2 regions of the Bacillus sp. 05T21 genome follow, and region 2 is predicted to be linked to the other one. Evidence: riboswitches for the same ligand, from Rfam matches in the RefSeq annotation. Region 2 holds a riboswitch; the other holds the start of a gene.
The links. A riboswitch is a leader RNA that binds a small molecule or an ion and turns the genes downstream of it on or off. The one in region 2 is predicted to bind preQ1.

Region 1 (6,230 bases), 250 kb from region 2:
TCTCATTTTGGAATACTACATGGAGAAAAGAAAAGAAGGAGTTGAAAAGCATGTCAAAGAAAAAGAGAGAAGAAGAGCGCGCCTGGAAAGCTCGGAAAGAAAATCAAAAGCCACATGGGAAAGTGAAAGCTTTTGCAGAATTAGTTGAAGGAACAGAAAAAACGTGATGAAGTTCATCACGTTTTTTGTATGAGTGGGAAAGTTAATAAGAAAGTTGTACCTGTACCTTTTTCGCTTATAATATCAATCTTTCCATCCATTGCTTGAATGACGCTGAAGACGACCATCATTCCGAGTCCGGTCCCTTTTTCTTTCGTTGAGTAGAAAGGTGATCCAAGGCGTTTTATTTGTTCTTGATCCATACCAACTCCTGTATCTTTTATATATAATTGTATATGTTTATGGTCTGGAACTAATGTAAGAATAAGGTCGCCACCTGTAGGCATAGCCTCAATACAATTTTTAAAAATATTTAATAAACATTGGTTCAGTTTTTGCTTTTCGCCAGCGATAAAGAAAGATGTACTTTGTTTTATATAATTTATACGAACATTTGCTAAATTAGCGAGAGGTGTGATCAAAGACAACGCATGAAGTAATTCTTCCTCTACTTGTAATTGTTGTTCTTTTTCAATACTCGGTTTTGCAAAAGTTAAGTAGTCTGTAAGAACGTGATTTGCTTGTTCGATACCATTAATGGCTATGTCGATATATAATTTTCGTTCTTTCTCAGAACATGTATCTGACTGTAAAAGTTGTAAAAAACCTTTCGTTGCAGTTAAAGGATTACGAATTTCATGAGAGATAGAAGCTGCCATTTCGCCGATTAAATGAAATTTCTCAGCGTTCATAAGTTCATTTTGGAGACGAACTTGCATTTGTAATATGTGTAGTAAATATAAAATAAGGATCGTGCCAATCATCGTACATAGTTCGTACACAATGATATGTGGTATATAATCTGCATCATTTGTAACACTTGCAAGGAAAAATGGTATCCAACCAAATCCATAAGTAAGACTGTAAAAAATAGCGAGTGTTATTTTTATATGATTAGAACTTCGATTAAAAAATTTGTATGTTAATAGTAGAACAATAAATAGGAGAATAGAAGCGATAAAGGATGGAAACGCACCTATTCCTCCCAATAAAAAGCGATAAATGTTTAATACAGCTAAAATAGAACCACCAGCAATAGGCCCTCCCGTTAACGTGCCGACAATTAATACGATATGTCGCATGTCGAACTGAAAACCATTATTTGTTTTTGCTGCGAAAGTGATACATAGTATGGTAGCGAGGCAACACAATACAATAAATATGGCTGAATTTAATTTAGGAGATCGTTTCCCTTTCTGATTCCAAAATAAATGATATACGAGCATTGTAACGAGAATAGATAATATATTTAAAAAGAGGTAAATAATAAAGAGTTCCAGTGGGATGCCTCCTCTCTTCTAACATTAAATTAATCATACTATAAAATGAAAGAAATGAAATGTGAAATAGCGGAAAAAATCAGAAATTTTTTCTGGTAGTATACAATATGTTACAATAATCTTTGTCAATGAAAGAAGAAATTCCGTGCACTGCATGGGAGAGGTTCGCGAACTCCCTCTATAAAAAACTATGGAAACAACAATATCATTAGGTATTGTTTTGTTTTTTTATTGTGACAGTTCAAGAACGTTCTTTCTTCTTATTCGTAGTAGAGAAGGAGAATGAGTGAAATGAAAAAAGAAAAAGCAGTTGTTGTTTTTAGTGGTGGACAAGATAGTACAACATGTTTATTTTGGGCGATACAGCAGTTTGAAGAAGTGGAAGCTGTAACATTTAACTACAATCAACGTCATAAATTAGAAATTGATTGTGCAGCGGAAATTGCGAAAGAGCTAGGAATTAAACATACGATACTAGATATGAGCCTATTAAATCAACTTGCTCCAAATGCGTTAACGAGAACGGATATGGAGATTACACATGAAGAAGGTGAATTGCCATCAACATTTGTAGATGGACGAAATTTACTATTTTTATCATTTGCGGCTGTATTAGCAAAACAAGTTGGAGCACGTCATATTGTAACGGGTGTATGTGAAACTGATTTCAGTGGTTATCCAGATTGTCGTGACGTGTTTGTGAAATCATTAAACGTTACATTAAATTTATCTATGGATTATCCGTTTGTTATTCATACACCACTTATGTGGATTGATAAAGCAGAGACATGGAAATTATCTGATGAACTTGGAGCATTTGAGTTTGTTAGAGAAAAAACATTAACATGTTATAACGGAATCATTGGTGATGGTTGCGGTGAATGTCCAGCATGTCAACTTCGTAAAGCGGGATTAGATACGTATCTACAAGAACGCGAAGGAGCGAGCAACTAATGGATAACTTTTTTGGATTTCGCATCGTAGAAAATTTGCAAAAAATGGACAAGGATATTCAGCGTGAACAACTCAAATATCATAATAAAAGAGTAATGGTCAGCAAGGAATTTACATTTGACGCAGCGCACCATTTACACTGCTATGAAGGGAAATGTAAAAATTTACATGGACACACATATAAAGTCGTATTTGGAATTAGCGGATATGTAAATGAAATAGGCCTTGCAATTGACTTTGGAGATATAAAAGAGATTTGGAAAAATGAAATAGAAATTTATTTAGATCATCGTTATTTAAACGAAACATTGCCAGAAATGAATACGACTGCTGAAAATATGGTCGTTTGGATTTATGAAAAGATGGCAGAAGCATTAACGAAAGATAATCGTGCGAACGAATATAAGGGAGCTCGTGTTGAATTTGTTCGTCTTTTTGAGACGCCGACTAGTTATGCGGAAGTAAGACGGGAGTGGATGCTCGATGAGTAAAATCCCCGTCTTAGAAATATTTGGTCCGACCATTCAAGGAGAAGGGATGGTTGTAGGACAAAAGACAATGTTTATTCGTACAGCGGGCTGTGATTATAGCTGTGCTTGGTGTGATTCTGCTTTTACATGGGATGGATCGGCCAAAGATCAAATTAAACAAATGACACCGGAAGACATTTGGAATGAGCTTGTAGAAATTGGTGGAGAAAATTTTTCTCATGTTACGATTTCGGGTGGAAATCCTGTTTTGCTGAAAAATATGCAATTTCTTCTTTCTATATTAAAGGAGAATGGAATGCGAACAGCGGTAGAAACGCAAGGGAGTAAATGGCAAGATTGGTTGCTTCAAATTGATGAGGTAACGATTTCTCCAAAACCACCAAGTTCAACTATGAAAACAGATTTTCAGATGTTAGATTCTGTTATTCATAAACTAGCAGGGAAAGATTTTAGTTTAAAAGTAGTAGTATTCGATGATCAAGATTTTGAATATGCAGTTAAGATGCACGAGCGTTATCCGAATGTACCATTTTTCTTACAAGTAGGGAATGATGATACGAAAACAGTGGATGATGCGGTGCTTATAAAAAAACTATTAGAAAAATATGAGTGGCTTATTGAAAAAGCTGTGAATTGTAAAGAAATGAATGATGCGAAAGTACTGCCTCAGCTTCATGCGTTAGTATGGGGAAATAAACGAGGGGTATAATGAGAAGGGATGTTTAAAATGGCAGGAAGATTAGATGAAGATTTAAAAGATGTAACATTATTAGGAAATCAAAATACAAAATATTTATTTGAATATAGCCCGGAAATTTTAGAGGTATTTGATAATAACCATCCAAACCGTGATTACTTTGTAAAATTCAATTGTCCTGAATTTACAAGTTTATGTCCGAAAACAGGACAACCAGATTTTGCAACAATTTATATTAGCTACATTCCAGAACAAAGAATGGTAGAGAGTAAATCCTTAAAGCTATATTTATTTAGCTTCCGAAATCATGGTGACTTCCACGAAGATTGCATGAACGTTATTATGAATGATTTAATTAATTTAATGGATCCACGCTATATTGAGGTATGGGGGAAATTTACACCACGTGGTGGTATTTCAATCGATCCTTACTGTAACTACGGCCGCCCAGGAACTAAGTATGAGAAAATGGCAGACTACCGCATGATGAATCACGATTTATATCCAGAAAAGATCGATAATCGTTAATATAGAAAGAAAGGATCTGTATGATATACAGATCCTTTCTTTCTATTATATTATGCATGTTGATTAATGACAGTATAGTTTTTATGGCTTACAACTGTAAGAGGTTCCATATCTAGTTCTCTAAAATTCTCCATAATTGTTATATCAACAATAACGGAGTTTTGATTTACCTTTTGAACACGGCCTTGCATTCCACCTTTAAATTCAATGATATCTCCAGTTTCTGCGATCTGCATAAGCAACTCTCCTTGTTCCAGTTTTCCCAAAAAAAGAATAATTTGGGCTTTTTTATTTCTTCTTATTTTGAACTATATTTACTACTTTGTAAATGTTTCCAAAGTAAAAATTCGAAAAATATTCACTTTTTGTAAGGAAATATGTAAAAAATATTGTTTAGGAGAGGAATGATAAAAATGCATACATCTTTATACGGGAGTATAATAAAAGATACAATGACCTACTAAAGTGGGAGAAATTAGGGGCTGGAAAATGATGTTTGAAATTGTGGGGAGCTTTATAGCGATTTTATTATTTTTATTTTCTTATATACAGTTGAAGAAAGTGCGTCATCATGAAACAACTACATATTTTGATGGACTGGATGGTGTGCACACATCGATAACACATGATAGTGGTGGGGATATATAACTTTCTTTTTATGCATGGTATGATGGCAATAAGAAATAGTACGTGTAATATAGTTCGTAAGTGATGAATGGGGAGTGGAAAGAATGCGAATTTCTTTTATTCGTCATGGTCGTTTGGACAGTACTATAGAGCCAATGACAATTATTTCATTTCGTGAATGGATGAAGCAATATGGTTTAGGGACTACAGTAAAAGAAACTCCTATACCAATTGAAACAATTGAGGCGATTGAATCAGCGAAACTGGTTATAACGAGTGATGAAAGGCGCGCTGTACAGTCAGCGGCTGAGTTATTGGATTCCCTATCTTTTGTGCAAAATCCTCTTTTTAGGGAAGCTGAAGTTCCAACGAGTTTTTATGCTCCAAAATGGTTGAAATGTAAACCGAATGTATGGATGTTTATTGGACGTACACGATGGATAGTTGGTTATAGTAAAGAGGTTGAGTCTTATAAGGAAGTACGAGAAAGAGCAAGGCAAGCCGCTAATATGTTGCACCGCTATGCGCTCGTACATGGACATATTGCCCTTGTAGGTCATAGTTATTTTAATGCGATGATTGGGACTGAACTGAGGGCAATGGGGTGGTCTGGTTCGCCTATTTTCCATAAGAAGCCATGGGGATGTACAACGTATACATTTCATGAGGCGATGGATGGAAATGTATTAAATACAAAATTAATTTAAAAGAGGCTGTCCCTTTGGCAGCCTCTTTCTCTACATAACAAGTAAAAAAGAATTGTCCTTTTAAGATATAGAAACCAATGACCGTAATGGTTTTATTAGATGGGCATACGGTTCACCGACGAGCATAACGGTTTTATCTTCTTTGTAACCAAGTTTTTCATATAGTGAAAAAGCGCGTTTGTTTTCTAAATTAACAAGTAAGGCGATTTTTTCATGTCCTTTTTCAGTTGCATGAAGTTCAGCTGCATCGATTAATTTAGAGCCAATACCACGTCCACTGTACATATTTGAAACTGACAACGTGTCAATATAATACTCATCAAGTTCAGCTTCTTTTTCTAACGTAATGGATTCGTCTTCATGTAGTTCTCTTAAGTAGTGTATGATTGGTGCATCAAGTTGTTCAGCGTCACTACCGTGATAAACGACAATAACCCCAACTACCTTTCCACCTTGTTCAGCCACTAAACAGTTTTCATAGCTCAATCGATTATTTTCTTTTTCGAACCATGTTTCAAGTCCTAGTATTACTTTTGCTTCAACTGTGCTACCTGTGATTTTTTCAGCAATTTCGTGCAGAGCGTTATACAATAAAGGTGCTACTTCTACCGCATCTGTCTTTTTTGCTTTCCGAATCATAGTATCCCTCCTAGTTCTAAATGTATATTGTAGCATAAAATAAAATATCAAACAGTGATTTGGAACTTTGTTATACAGGGCATCAAAAAGTTTGATATAGAGAAGTAGCTATGTTAGTATATGATATTTAGTGCGAATATAATAAAGT
Region 2 (12,592 bases):
TGTAGAGTTTTATTATGATGACCAATAATTTGCTCTGCAGATAACACGTTAGAATCAGTTGTGGAATGACCATTTTTAATTAATGTAACGTCAAATCCTTGTACAGTTGCTGTTCTAACGGCGGTATCGATGCAATGTTCTGTTTTACATCCACCGATAACGATATGGCTAATCTTCTCTTCTTTTAAAAGTTCAAGTAAAGAAGTGTCATAGAATGCGTTTGTTGCTGCTTTATTAATAAGGATTGCAGACTGAGGTACTTTAATTTGATTATGTACTTCAAATCCTTCTCCGCTACCAGAAGCAACATCGATATCTCTTACGAAAACAGTAAGGGCATTTGCATCTATTGCTTTCTGTACGGCTGTATTTAGTGTAGATAATAGCTCGGTTTTACGAAAAACTTCATTTTCTTGTTCATTTCCATCCATTAATTCTTGCTGAGCATCGATAATTAATAGTGCTTGTTTCATTCGATATCCCCTTTAATATAAAATAAATTCCACTTTACATATTCTTTTATATTGTAAGGAACTCCTTTTTTTTCTAAGAAGTAGACGATAGATTTACAAAGTTGTCAAATAAATTTCATTCTCATAGAGTATAAAAACATGTATGATAGGAAGTGGAGAATTTTTGAGTAGGTGGGAATATCATGCAAACAGTAGAAGATTATCTTTCATTCTTACATACGAAAGGATTTAAATTATCAGAGGAAGCACAAGGATTTATTATGTTCGGACAAGGATATACTGGTGCATCTGATGGGATTGTGAACGTAGCAATAGAAGCGACGATTAAACATCAATTACAGTTTGATGGGAGTTATTTTGTTGCATTATTAGAACGATTGAAAGAAGAAGAAATTACAGATAAAAAAAGCGCTAAGGCTTTTATGCGGAAGTTACAAGCGTAACTTCACGCAGCCTGCGCTTCTTTTTTTGTTTTGGAAGGTAGCTCAACAAAAACCATGCCTAGGAAAATACATAAACAACCGATAATGGCAGAAATAGAGAGTTGTTCGTTTGCAACTAGAACGCCTGTTAATGCAGCAAAAACAGGCTCCATTGCGAAAATAATTGCTACTCTTGTTGGAGAAGTATGTTTTTGTGCCGATGTTTGAATGAAAAAAGCAATGGATGTCGCAAATAGGGAAGTTAGAAATAGAGCGAATAAAAAGGATTGATTCGTCCATAGTGAAACTGAAAATAATTTTCCCCAATCTTCAAACAAAAAAGCGCAAATAGAAGAAAATATACCGACAGCTAATACTTGAGAGGTGCTTAGTAATAAAGGTGATATTTTCTTAGAAAAGAAACCGTTAACAAGAATATGGGCAGCAAAAGCAACTGCACAACCGAGAACGAGTATATCTCCAATGTTTAATTGAAAAGAATCACCAGCCGTTAATAAGTATAAACCTGCTGTTGCTACAGCAATACCAAGTACGATGAAAATTGTAGCCCGCTGTTTTAAAAAGATAAAAGATAGGATTGGAACCATAACGATGCTAAGTCCAGTTAAGAAACCAGCTTTTGAAGAGGTTGTATAAAGTAAGCCGAATGTTTGTAATAAATAGCCAACACATAAAAAGAATCCAACAATCAATCCAGCGAGACTACTCTGTTTTATATTTTGTTTTGAAGTTTTTTGTGAGAAAATCATTTGAACGAATAATAAAATAATTCCAGCGAATAAAAAGCGAATCCCATTAAAAGTAAATGGACCAACGAAAGACATAGCATTTTGGACGACAACAAACGTAGCTCCCCAAATAAAAGAGACAAATAATAAAGCAAGAGGAGCAATCCAATCTTTTTTCACACTCATACCCCCGTTAATTTTGTAAGATAGCTTTTCTAGCTAATTCATCAGCAACTTTATTTTGACTACTTGGAATCCACTTAATAAAAAAGAGATCGAAACTTTTTATGTACTGCAGTGCTTCCTCTAATAGTGGTGCAAATATTTTATTTTTTGCGTATTCTTTTTCAACAGCTCGCTCGACAAGCTGCGAATCGGTACGAAAAGAGACAATGTTATAATTATGCTCCGTGCAATATTTTAATGCCGCAAGTAAAGCGTGGTATTCTGCTTCATGATTGGACATTGTCCCAAGGGGCAATGATAACTGTACAGCTGGTTGCACCCCTTTAATAAACACTCCTGCACCAGAAGGACCAGGGTTTCCTTTTGATGCACCATCAATATATACTTCAATCAAAATGAGAAACCTCCAAATTATAAGATGATCCCCTACTTATATGTTTCTTTGAAGTAGGGGATAGAGTAACTTAGCCGATTGTAATACTATAACGACATGTAAATGTTTCATTCGTTTGTAAAGATTGAATTCCTTTTTTTTCCTTGAAATCTTTTGCCGGATTTACTTCATCAGCAATCCCGTACCAAGGTTCAATACATAAGAAAGGTGCGTTCTCGCCTGGTGTCCATACACCGACAAATGGGAATCCGTCAAATTCTACTTTTACAAATTTATTATGTTTATGAGAACGAATAGAGATTTCATCCGTATTCATATTTTCAAAAATAAGTGCATCATTTTTGAATAAATCGTATGTAAGTGGTAATTCATTCGTATTTTCAGCGATTAATTGCTTTTTACTTGAAAGATAAGGTCCTTCTAATACGCTTGTTTCTAAGCGTTCAGAACCATTAAATGATAAATGATAATCTGTAAATGATTCGCCCTCTAATAAGGGGAAGTTGAAACCAGGATGTGCTCCGATTGAGAAGAACATCTCTTTTGAAGTAGGGTTATTTACTTCATATGTTACATGAACGATTTGTCCATCTAGCTCATAAGAAACGAGTAATTCGAATTCGTATGGGTATTTTTTTAATGTTTCTTCATTACTAGTAACAATATAAGTAATATTCGTTTCACTTTGTTCTTTTACAGAGAATGTAAGATCACGAGCAAAGCCGTGTTGTGTTAAAGAATATGGTTTACCATCTACGTAGTATGTATTATCTACTAATCGGCCGACAATTGGGAATAAAATTGGTGCGCGGCGCCCCCAATAAGTAGAATCGCCTTGCCATAAGTATTCAGTGTTATCTTCTTTTAAGCGAACGCTTTGTAATTCTGCACCTTTGTCAGAAATGGAAACGATCACTTTTTCATTTTGAATTGTTGCTGTCATGAAGTGAAACCTCCTAAATCTTTCATATGTTTTATTATACGTTGCCCAAAAGAAAAAAGGTAGTAAATGATAGGAATCTATTGACGAAAGAGTGCCTATTGCGTAGAATATATTCTTGTTGCTTAAAAAACGAATAACGTGGTTCGAAACCATCCCACGTAAAAAAACTAAGGAGATTTTGTCATGAATATAAGGACATTAGTCGGTAATGGTATTTTAGCGGCATTATATATTGCTGTTTCTATGCTTATTCAGCCATTTGGCTTTACGAGTGTACAGTTTCGTATTTCAGAGATGTTTAATCATCTCGTTGTATTCAATAAGAAAGCAATTTACGGGATTGTATTAGGTGTATTTTTAACGAATCTCTTTTTCTCACCTATGATCGCTTATGATTTAGTATTTGGAGTAGGGCAATCCATTCTTGCATTACTTGCAACTATTATTTCTATGCGCTTCATTAAAGGTGTTTGGGCTCGTATGATTTTTAATACAGTTATTTTTACAGTCACAATGTTTATGATTGCAATTGAACTTCATCTTGCGTTTGATCTGCCATTTTTATTGACATGGCTAACTTGTGCAGTTGGTGAATTTGTTGTAATGGCAATTGGTATGCCTGTAATGTACTGGATTAATAAGCGAGTGCAATTTGAAAGATTTATGCAATAGATGAAAGAGCTGTCCTTACTTAGGATGGCTCTTTTTGTATGTGATTAAATTGTATATAATACTGTGCCTCTTGATAAAATATAATAAAATAAATATAAGAAGTCTTATAAAAGGGGAATCTAGTATGAAATATAAAATACATTGGTTGTATAAAACGAAGCGTGGTTTACAAACTGAATTAACAACAGATTATATGAACATAGAAGAAGTGCTTCAATTTGCGGAGGATTTTGAGAAAACAGGTAGGGTGAAAGAACTTTTATTTTTCGATGAAATGGACGCGGAATGGTCATTAAAAGAAATGAAAAAACTGAGTAAGCAAGTGGAGGAAGATCCGCAAGAAATTCAAGTTTATTTTGATGGTGGTTATGATGTACAGACGAAAGAAGCTGGGGTTGGTATATGTGTATACTATAAAAAAGGAAATACAAATTACAGAATTCGTCGCAATGCATACATAGAAGGCATATATGATAATAACGAAGCGGAGTATGCAGCATTATTATACGGGATGAATACACTCGAGGAATTAGGAATTAAATATGAAGCAGTTACACTTCGTGGAGATTCTCAAGTTGTACTGCAGCAATTAGCTGGTGAATGGCCTTGCTATGATGAACATTTAAATCATTACTTAGATCAAATTGAACAAAAAGCGAAGGAAATGAAATTAAAACTTATTTGTGAACCGATATCTAGAAAACAAAATAAAGAGGCACATCAATTAGCAGCGCAAGCATTAGAAGGGACGACAATTGATAGTCATAAAGAAATAACCGAATAGAGAGGTGCACACGTGAAGAAGAAGCAACTCATTACAGAGGTAAATGACTTATTAGAAACGTATTGCGGAGGGTGTTTCCTGCAGGAACATAATCGGAAAAATCATAGTAAATACTATGCCCATTCTTTTTGTATACGGCAATGTACGGTTGGAGAGAAGTTGAAAAAGTATGGGGAGCAATTGTCATAAAAAAACATCCAGAGAATTTTCTCTGGATGTTTTTTAGTGCTTCGCTTCATGTAATTGATGCTCGCATTTACTTAATTTTTTTTCTTCATTCATTAGAAATGGCTCATCTAAATCCGTTGCAACGGATTTCATGATTTCAAGCTGAGAACGAGCTGATTCTACTGCAGTAGTGGCATGCTCTAATGTGTCTGGATCCATTGAAATTGTTGCAGAACCTACCATTTTTTGTGCAGTTTCTACACGGAATTTTACTTCTTCAAAATCATTTACATGTGACCCCATTGTTATTGCCTCCTTTGTATTTTGCGCATTTCACATAGTTTTTGCTCTGGAAAACGGAAATATACAAAGGAATAACAAAGGAGGTTACCAAGTAAGGTAACCTCCTGTCATAAGTGGGATTAAAGTTTTGCCACGTTAGCAGCTTGAGGTCCACGGTTTCCTTCAGTAATGTCGAAAGATACTTCTTGACCTTCCTCTAAAGCTTTGTAGCCGTCGCTTTGAATAGCAGAGAAATGTACGAATACATCTTCAGAGCCTTCCATTTCGATAAATCCAAAACCTTTTTCATTGTTAAACCATTTTACTTTTCCTTGCATGTCACAATTCCTCCTAAAAACGATTCCTTTTTTCATTTAGTGAAATTCATTAAAAAATAATAAAAATAAAAAATGCTATATTATCGAATATTCTGCTAAATGATTAATTTAAATATACATGAATTGGTAGAATTTAGTCAAGTAAGCGTTTTTAAAATTTTGTATTTTGAATTAATTTTTTCTTGAATTTTTAAAAAGGTATAGGACAAGCCGAGTATGTAATATTCTTAAGTGAATGCTGTACATAATGAGGTGAAAGAATGGATGAGTCTTATTTATTAGATAATGAAGGGATGAAAAATAGAGTCGACATACCGAATTGGGTTGCAAAAGAATTTCATGATTTTTCGAGTGTCGTGTTAGAACCAACCTTCCCGTGTTATTTCGGTTTAACAGCTTTGAAGAAGAATGAACTTCGTTATTCATTTCTCTCTCATAATGATTGGAGTCATTTGCCCAATACAATGTTAACTTTTTTGGAGCTAATGAAAGAGCGGCCGATTGTAAGAAGAGGATTTTTTCTTTTTGTGGAACCGGAATGTGAAGAAAAATCAATCGAATATTATCGAGATTATTTTTGGAAAGTACTACAATATTTGCATGAACAAGATAATCAATTATGGCCAAAGCAAATCCCGAAAAATCCAGACCATCATTTATGGGAATTTTCATTTGGTGGTGAACCAATATTTGCATTTGGGAATGCGCCAGCGTATAAACAGCGAAAGACTAGGCATTTAGGAAATTCTCTCGTTATTGGATTCCAGCCACGAACTATTTTCGATGGATTAGAAGGAGATCGTCCTAAAGGGTCGTATTCAAGACAAATGGTCCGTGAACGAGTTGAAAAGTGGGATCAGTTGCCCAAGCACCCTAACATTAGTCACTACGGCGATCCTAATCATCGTGAATGGAAACAATATTTCATAGGGGATGATATTGAGCCGATTAAAGGTAAATGTCCTTTTCATCATAGGGTAGAGAAATAAGAGCCATCAACTGGATGGCTCTTTTGCATATTTTGGATAAAAAAGGGTATTGTATTAGTGAATAATTTTTATGAAAGCTAGTCTATTTTCTTTATTTGCATCATTACTTAATAGTAAAAGAAGTAGAAAGGATAGAGTGATGTTTGGAGCAATTATACAACAAATAGTATTAGGTATTTCATTAGCTGCACCTGTAGGTCCGATTAATATTGAAATGTTAAAACGAGGAATTGAACGTGGATTTTGGCATGCGTGGATTGTTGGAATCGGAGGAATGACTGCTGATATTTTGTTTATGCTGCTTATTTATTTTGGTTTATCTTCTGTGTTTATGTATACATATGTACAAGCTTTTATGTATTGCGCTGGTTTTTTCTTGTTGTTTTATTTAGGGTTTCAAAGTGTAAAACAAGGTATTTCTCACTCTAATATGGAATATAAACAAGAAGAGATAGGTGGACTTAAACAATCTTTTATGGCAGGATTTCTAATTGCGATATCCAATCCATTAAATCTCGTTTTTTGGTTTGGTATATATGGAAGTACACTTAGCTCGTTGCTTACAAAGGTAACGAAACAAGAAGCTTTTTTGTACAGTCTTTGTATTATTGTTGGTATTATTTTGTGGAATTTAAATATTGCTTTTTCTGTACATTTTGGAAGAACTTTATTAAAGAAAAAAGCACTTGGCTATATTACAGCCGGAGCAGGTATTATTTTAGTAGGATATTCTATCCATTTTGCATACAAAGCTTTACAGTTGTTCATATAAGATTGAAGGGGAGATTTTTATGTATCGAACCACTATTGACGGAAAAGAAATTATCATCACTTTAGCACCAAAAATCCGAAAAGAAATTACTGATAGGAATCCACTATATGAAGCGGTATTTAAAAATGCAGCAAGGTTACTGCAAACGAAACAACCAACGTTTGCGGTAAATCATGAAGTATTTGGTCTCATTATTGGAGAAGTACAAAGAGGAGAAGTAACAGTGTTTGCAGTAGAACACATTATTCCGAAGCAAAATATATTTGGTCCGAACACTTTTTTCTCGACAATAGAACAGCAGGCAAATTTGTAAAGTGAATAGAATAAGAATGAAATAGAAAAAAATGGTCGTAACGATATGTTGCGGCTGTTTTTGTGGAAAAGGGGGAAGTAAGATGAAGAGAGTGGTGAAAGAGTTTTTTTTACAACATGATATTGTTATTATGTATAGTGTTCTATTAATTTTTATTATTATTTTAAAAATGCAATTTTTTACATGGATTGGTATGTTAGCGTGTATGTTTGGGATTGTTTTTTATACGTTTAACGAATATATGACACACCGTTTTTTATTCCATTTAAAGCCGCCTAAAAACGCATTTTTATTAAAGATGTTAAGAAGATTACATTATGATCATCACGTATATCCAGACGATTTAAAACTTTTATTTTTGCCTGTATGGTTTAGTATACCTAGCTTTACTATATATTTACTTATAACGTATGGTATTACAAAAAGTGTTACTGTTACACTTTCATTCGGAATCGGAATGATTATCATGCTCCTCGTTTATGAATGGAAACATTATATTGCACATAAACCGATTCGTCCCTTCACTAAGTTTGGAAGATGGCTAAAAAAACAGCACATATTACACCATTATAAAAATGAAAAGTTTTGGTTCGGAGTTTCAAATCCAGTATTCGATTTTATATTTAGAACACTTAAAGATGGGAAAGACGTTGAATTAAGTGAAACAGCTCGTAATTTAGAAAAGGAGACAAAGAAAGAAGTAGTGCGATAAGCACTACTTCTTTCTTCTATTTTAATGGGAATAAAAGTTTAATCGAATCAATCAAATTTTATGTTAAAAAAGTATATTGAAAATTTAGGGGAAAATGACGAAAAATGTCTATCGAAAAATCTTTGCAGGAATGTATGGATTGTCTAAAATGGAAATAAGTTTCTGAATATTTATAAAATTTAGTCTTTAGGTATGCAAGGAGGAATTGTATTTTAAGTTAAGAGAGGGGACCAGAGAATGAAACGAGATGATACGTCAGCACGTAAGTTACAAAATGAGGTGAACTATACAGAAGTTGTTCAGTCTGAAGAGTTTCAATTGTTATTAAATACGAAAAAGAAGTTTATCATTCCGATGAGTATATTCTTTTTAAGTTTTTTTATAGCACTACCTATTTTAACATCGTATTCAAAGGTGCTTAATACACCGGCGTTTGGTGATGTGACATGGGCATGGGTATTTGCTTTTGCGCAATTTATTATGACATGGTCATTATGTATGATTTACAGCAAGAAAGCCGAATCCTTTGATGAAATTTCGCGAAAAATTCTGCAAGATATGCAAAAAGGGAGGGGCTGAATTTGAATACTACTGCGTTTGCACTATTTTTAATTATTGTTCTTGGTACGCTCGTCATAACCTATTTTGCATCAAAAAAAACGAAAAATGCGAGTGAATTTTATACGGCTGGAGGGGGATTAACTGGCTGGCAAAATGGTCTGGCTATTGCTGGGGATTACATGTCTGCTGCGTCATTTCTTGGTATAGCCGGAGCGATAGCGTTAACTGGGTTTGATGGGTTCTTTTATAGTATCGGCTTTTTAGTTGCTTATTTAGTTGTTCTATATCTTGTCGCAGAACCGCTTAGAAATTTAGGGAAGTACACGTTAGCGGATATGATTGCGGCACGTTTTGATGCGAAAAAAGTTCGTGGTATAGCAGCGCTTAATACGATGACGATTTCAATTTTTTATATGATTGCACAATTAGTTGGTGCGGGTGCACTTATTAAACTATTATTAGGTATTGAATATACAACATCTGTATTAATCGTAGGTACACTTATGACTGTGTATGTTATTTTTGGAGGAATGACAGCTACGAGCTGGGTTCAAATTGTAAAGGCTGTACTACTTATGGCAGGGACATTTATTATTTCTGTTATCGTTTTCTCCAAATTTAATTTCAGTGTGACTGAAATGTTCGCTCACATGAAAACAGCTACTCCATTAAAAGATTCGTTTTTAAATCCAGGAGTAAAGTATAAGGATGGTCTTGATACACTTTCTTTAAATTTAGGACTAGTCCTTGGTACAGCGGGATTACCACATATTCTTGTCCGCTTTTTTACAGTACGTGATGCAAAAACTGCACGTCAATCTGTTGTATATGCGACGTGGTTAATTGGCGCGTTTTATATTATGACAATTTTCTTAGGGTTTGGAGCAGCAGCGTTTGTAGGAAATGAGGCGATTATTAAAGCAAACCCTGCTGGTAATATGGCAGCACCTTTATTAGCAAAAGCATTAGGCGGAGATTTCTTATTTGCTTTCGTATCAGCAATTGCTTTTGCAACTATTTTAGCTGTAGTAGCAGGACTTGTGTTAACAGCAGCATCAGCATTCGCTCATGATTTTTATAATGAGATTATCCGTAAAGGAAAATCAACGGAAAAAGAGCAAGTGTCAATGGCTCGTTATGCGTCTATTGGAGTAGCGATAGTATCTATTATACTTGCTTTATTTGCTCAAACATTAAACGTAGCATTTTTAGTATCACTAGCATTTGCGGTTGCAGCGAGTGCAAATTTACCGGTTATATTATTTACAATCTATTGGAAGCGTTTTAATACAACAGGAGCAATTTCTGGTATGATTGTTGGTCTTGTATCAGCGATTGTTCTTGTAGCGCTAAGTCCAAATGTTTGGAACCCAGTAGCTGGAAAAGCCATTTTTGTTGGAGAAGCGATATTCCCATATACGACACCTGGAATTATTTCGATCCCGCTCGGGTTTCTTGCAGCATATTTAGGAACTGTTTTCTCTAGTAAGAAAGAAGATGCAGCGAAATTTGATGAAATTCTTGTGAAATCTAATACTGGTCATGGTATTAGTGATGCATCTTCGCATTAAAAAAGAGGAGCTTTTCGAAATATAAGAAAAGCTCCTCTTTCTTTTGACATTTTCTTATAAATATTACTTTAATTTTGGTAGGATTTGTCTTGTGTTTGTGGAATGAAAATAGGCAGGGAGAAATTTAACTCATCATGGCACCAGCGCAGCTTTGTGAAAAATAAGTTGTTATGGAAGGTGGAAGAAATGATGAAGACAAAACAAACCGATGAATTATTAGCAAAAGATGAGCAATATGTTTGGCACGGAATGCGTCCCTTTAGTCCAAGTAGTACAATGGTAGGGGCAAAAGCAGAAGGGTGCTGGGTTGAAGATATACAAGGAAAAAGATACTTAGATGGTATGAGTGGTCTTTGGTGTGTAAATAGCGGATATGGAAGAAAAGAGCTTGCAGAGGCAGCTTATAAGCAATTGCAAACATTATCATATTTTCCGATGTCACAATCACATGAACCAGCAATTAAGCTCGCTGAAAAGTTAAACGAGTGGCTTGGTGGAGAGTATGTTATTTTCTTCTCTAATAGTGGATCAGAAGCGAATGAAACCGCTTTTAAAATAGCAAGACAATATTATGCTCAAAAAGGTGAACCGCATCGTTACAAATTTATGTCGCGTTATCGTGGTTATCACGGAAACACAATGGCAACGATGGCGGCAACTGGCCAAGCACAACGTAGATACCAATATGAGCCATTTGCTTCAGGTTTTTTACACGTAACGCCTCCAGATTGTTACCGCATGCCAGAAGTGGAATCGCAAAATATTTATGATGTAGAGTGTGTGAAAGAAGTAGATCGTGTTATGACATGGGAATTAAGTGAAACGATAGCAGCATTTATTATGGAGCCAATTATTACAGGCGGAGGTATTTTAATGCCACCACAAGACTATATGAAAGCAATTCACGAAACATGTCAAAAACACGGAGCACTACTTATAAGTGATGAAGTTATTTGTGGTTTCGGGCGTACAGGAAAAGCATTTGGGTTTATGAACTATGACGTTAAGCCTGATATCGTTACGATGGCAAAAGGTATTACGAGCGCATATTTACCATTATCAGCAACAGCTGTAAAAAAAGAAATTTATGAGGCATTTAAAGGAACAGGAGAATATGAATTCTTCCGCCATATTAATACATTTGGTGGAAATCCAGCGGCTTGTGCATTAGCGCTTAAAAACTTAGAGATTATGGAAAATGAAAATTTAATTGAGCGCTCTGCACAAATGGGTTCACTTTTATTAAATCAATTAAAAGAAGAAATTGGGGCACATCCGCTTGTTGGAAATATTAGAGGGAAAGGGTTATTAGTTGGAATCGAACTAGTAAATGATAAAGCGACGAAAGAACCAATTGATAATGACAAAATTGCAAGTGTTGTAAATGCTTGTAAAGAAAAAGGGCTCATTATTGGGCGTAACGGTATGACAACAGCAGGATATAATAATGTCTTAACATTGGCACCGCCGCTCGTTATATCAAGTGAAGAAATTGCTTTCGTTGTTGGTACGTTGAAGACGGCGATGGAGCGTATTTAATTAATTGAGCGAGCTGTAATATACAGCTCGCTTTTGTTTATTACGTGAAATAGGATAGCTTTTTAAAGGAAGGGATATTAATGGAGAAATATGACCCTAGTAAACATTATCACATCGGATATTATGAAGATGGATATGATTTAGAAGTGACAGCGTATAAAAGAATAAATGAACCAATTTGGGATGCCTATATTCCACACTATGAGGTAGATGATTTTTACAAAAAAGTGGAGGAAATGAAGCTAGGTGAATATATAGATAATTACGGCATTAAAGTCTATTCATTTCGTGATGATATCGATGATGAAGAAGCACGCTCCATTTTTGAAAAATGGTTAAAAACGAATGGAATTGTTTAAAGAGAAGATGAAAAAGGAGATTGCTATCTTTTAAGATAGCAATCTCCTTTTATTATAGTAAACTTATTTACTTGCTTTCATTGCTTTATCTTTTGCACCAAAAGTGTATTTTAACATTGGTGGTGTAATCATCGTTGTTAAAATAACTACGATAACGATTGCTGTAAAGTAATCTTGTGCTAATAGGCCAGAAGAAAGTCCTGTTCCTGCGATGATAAGTGCAACTTCACCACGAGAAACCATACCAGCACCGATAATTGCAGAAGACTTTGCATCAAATCCAGTGATTCGTGCACCGAATCCACAACCGATTAGTTTTGTGAATACAGCGATAACTGTTAATGCTAAGATGAACCAAATTTGAT

Region 1: another riboswitch for preQ1. It lies ahead of queC (7-cyano-7-deazaguanine synthase QueC); the one in region 2 lies ahead of AC1DKZ_RS05245 (QueT transporter family protein).

Annotation. Positions count from the first base shown of each region.
Region 1 covers NZ_JBFTMD010000002.1:309,583-315,812, reverse strand. Annotated here, with positions in the region: gene AC1DKZ_RS06585 (DUF6254 family protein) at 51-167, shown strand; gene AC1DKZ_RS06580 (ATP-binding protein) at 177-1,385, opposite strand; PreQ1 riboswitch class I at 1,594-1,637, shown strand; gene queC (7-cyano-7-deazaguanine synthase QueC) at 1,731-2,393, shown strand; gene queD (6-carboxytetrahydropterin synthase QueD) at 2,393-2,884, shown strand; gene queE (7-carboxy-7-deazaguanine synthase QueE) at 2,877-3,593, shown strand; gene queF (preQ(1) synthase) at 3,612-4,109, shown strand; gene AC1DKZ_RS06555 (YkvS family protein) at 4,160-4,345, opposite strand; gene AC1DKZ_RS06550 (hypothetical protein) at 4,599-4,757, shown strand; gene AC1DKZ_RS06545 (histidine phosphatase family protein) at 4,841-5,443, shown strand; gene AC1DKZ_RS06540 (GNAT family N-acetyltransferase) at 5,504-6,082, opposite strand.
Region 2 covers NZ_JBFTMD010000002.1:51,634-64,225, reverse strand. Annotated here, with positions in the region: gene AC1DKZ_RS05270 (cysteine hydrolase family protein) at 1-473, opposite strand, end outside; gene AC1DKZ_RS05265 (DUF6123 family protein) at 656-916, shown strand; gene AC1DKZ_RS05260 (DMT family transporter) at 919-1,824, opposite strand; gene AC1DKZ_RS05255 (reverse transcriptase-like protein) at 1,838-2,224, opposite strand; gene AC1DKZ_RS05250 (aldose 1-epimerase family protein) at 2,295-3,167, opposite strand; PreQ1 riboswitch class I at 3,300-3,344, shown strand; gene AC1DKZ_RS05245 (QueT transporter family protein) at 3,351-3,839, shown strand; gene AC1DKZ_RS05240 (ribonuclease H family protein) at 3,964-4,623, shown strand; gene AC1DKZ_RS05235 (zinc-finger domain-containing protein) at 4,636-4,812, shown strand; gene AC1DKZ_RS05230 (DUF2564 family protein) at 4,846-5,094, opposite strand; gene cspB (cold shock-like protein CspB) at 5,214-5,411, opposite strand; gene AC1DKZ_RS05220 (YqcI/YcgG family protein) at 5,672-6,400, shown strand; gene AC1DKZ_RS05215 (LysE family transporter) at 6,540-7,172, shown strand; gene AC1DKZ_RS05210 (hypothetical protein) at 7,192-7,485, shown strand; gene AC1DKZ_RS05205 (sterol desaturase family protein) at 7,568-8,197, shown strand; gene AC1DKZ_RS05200 (DUF485 domain-containing protein) at 8,435-8,776, shown strand; gene AC1DKZ_RS05195 (solute symporter family protein) at 8,779-10,329, shown strand; gene AC1DKZ_RS05190 (aspartate aminotransferase family protein) at 10,519-11,868, shown strand; gene AC1DKZ_RS05185 (DUF3986 family protein) at 11,949-12,227, shown strand; gene AC1DKZ_RS05180 (cation:proton antiporter) at 12,291-12,592, opposite strand, start outside.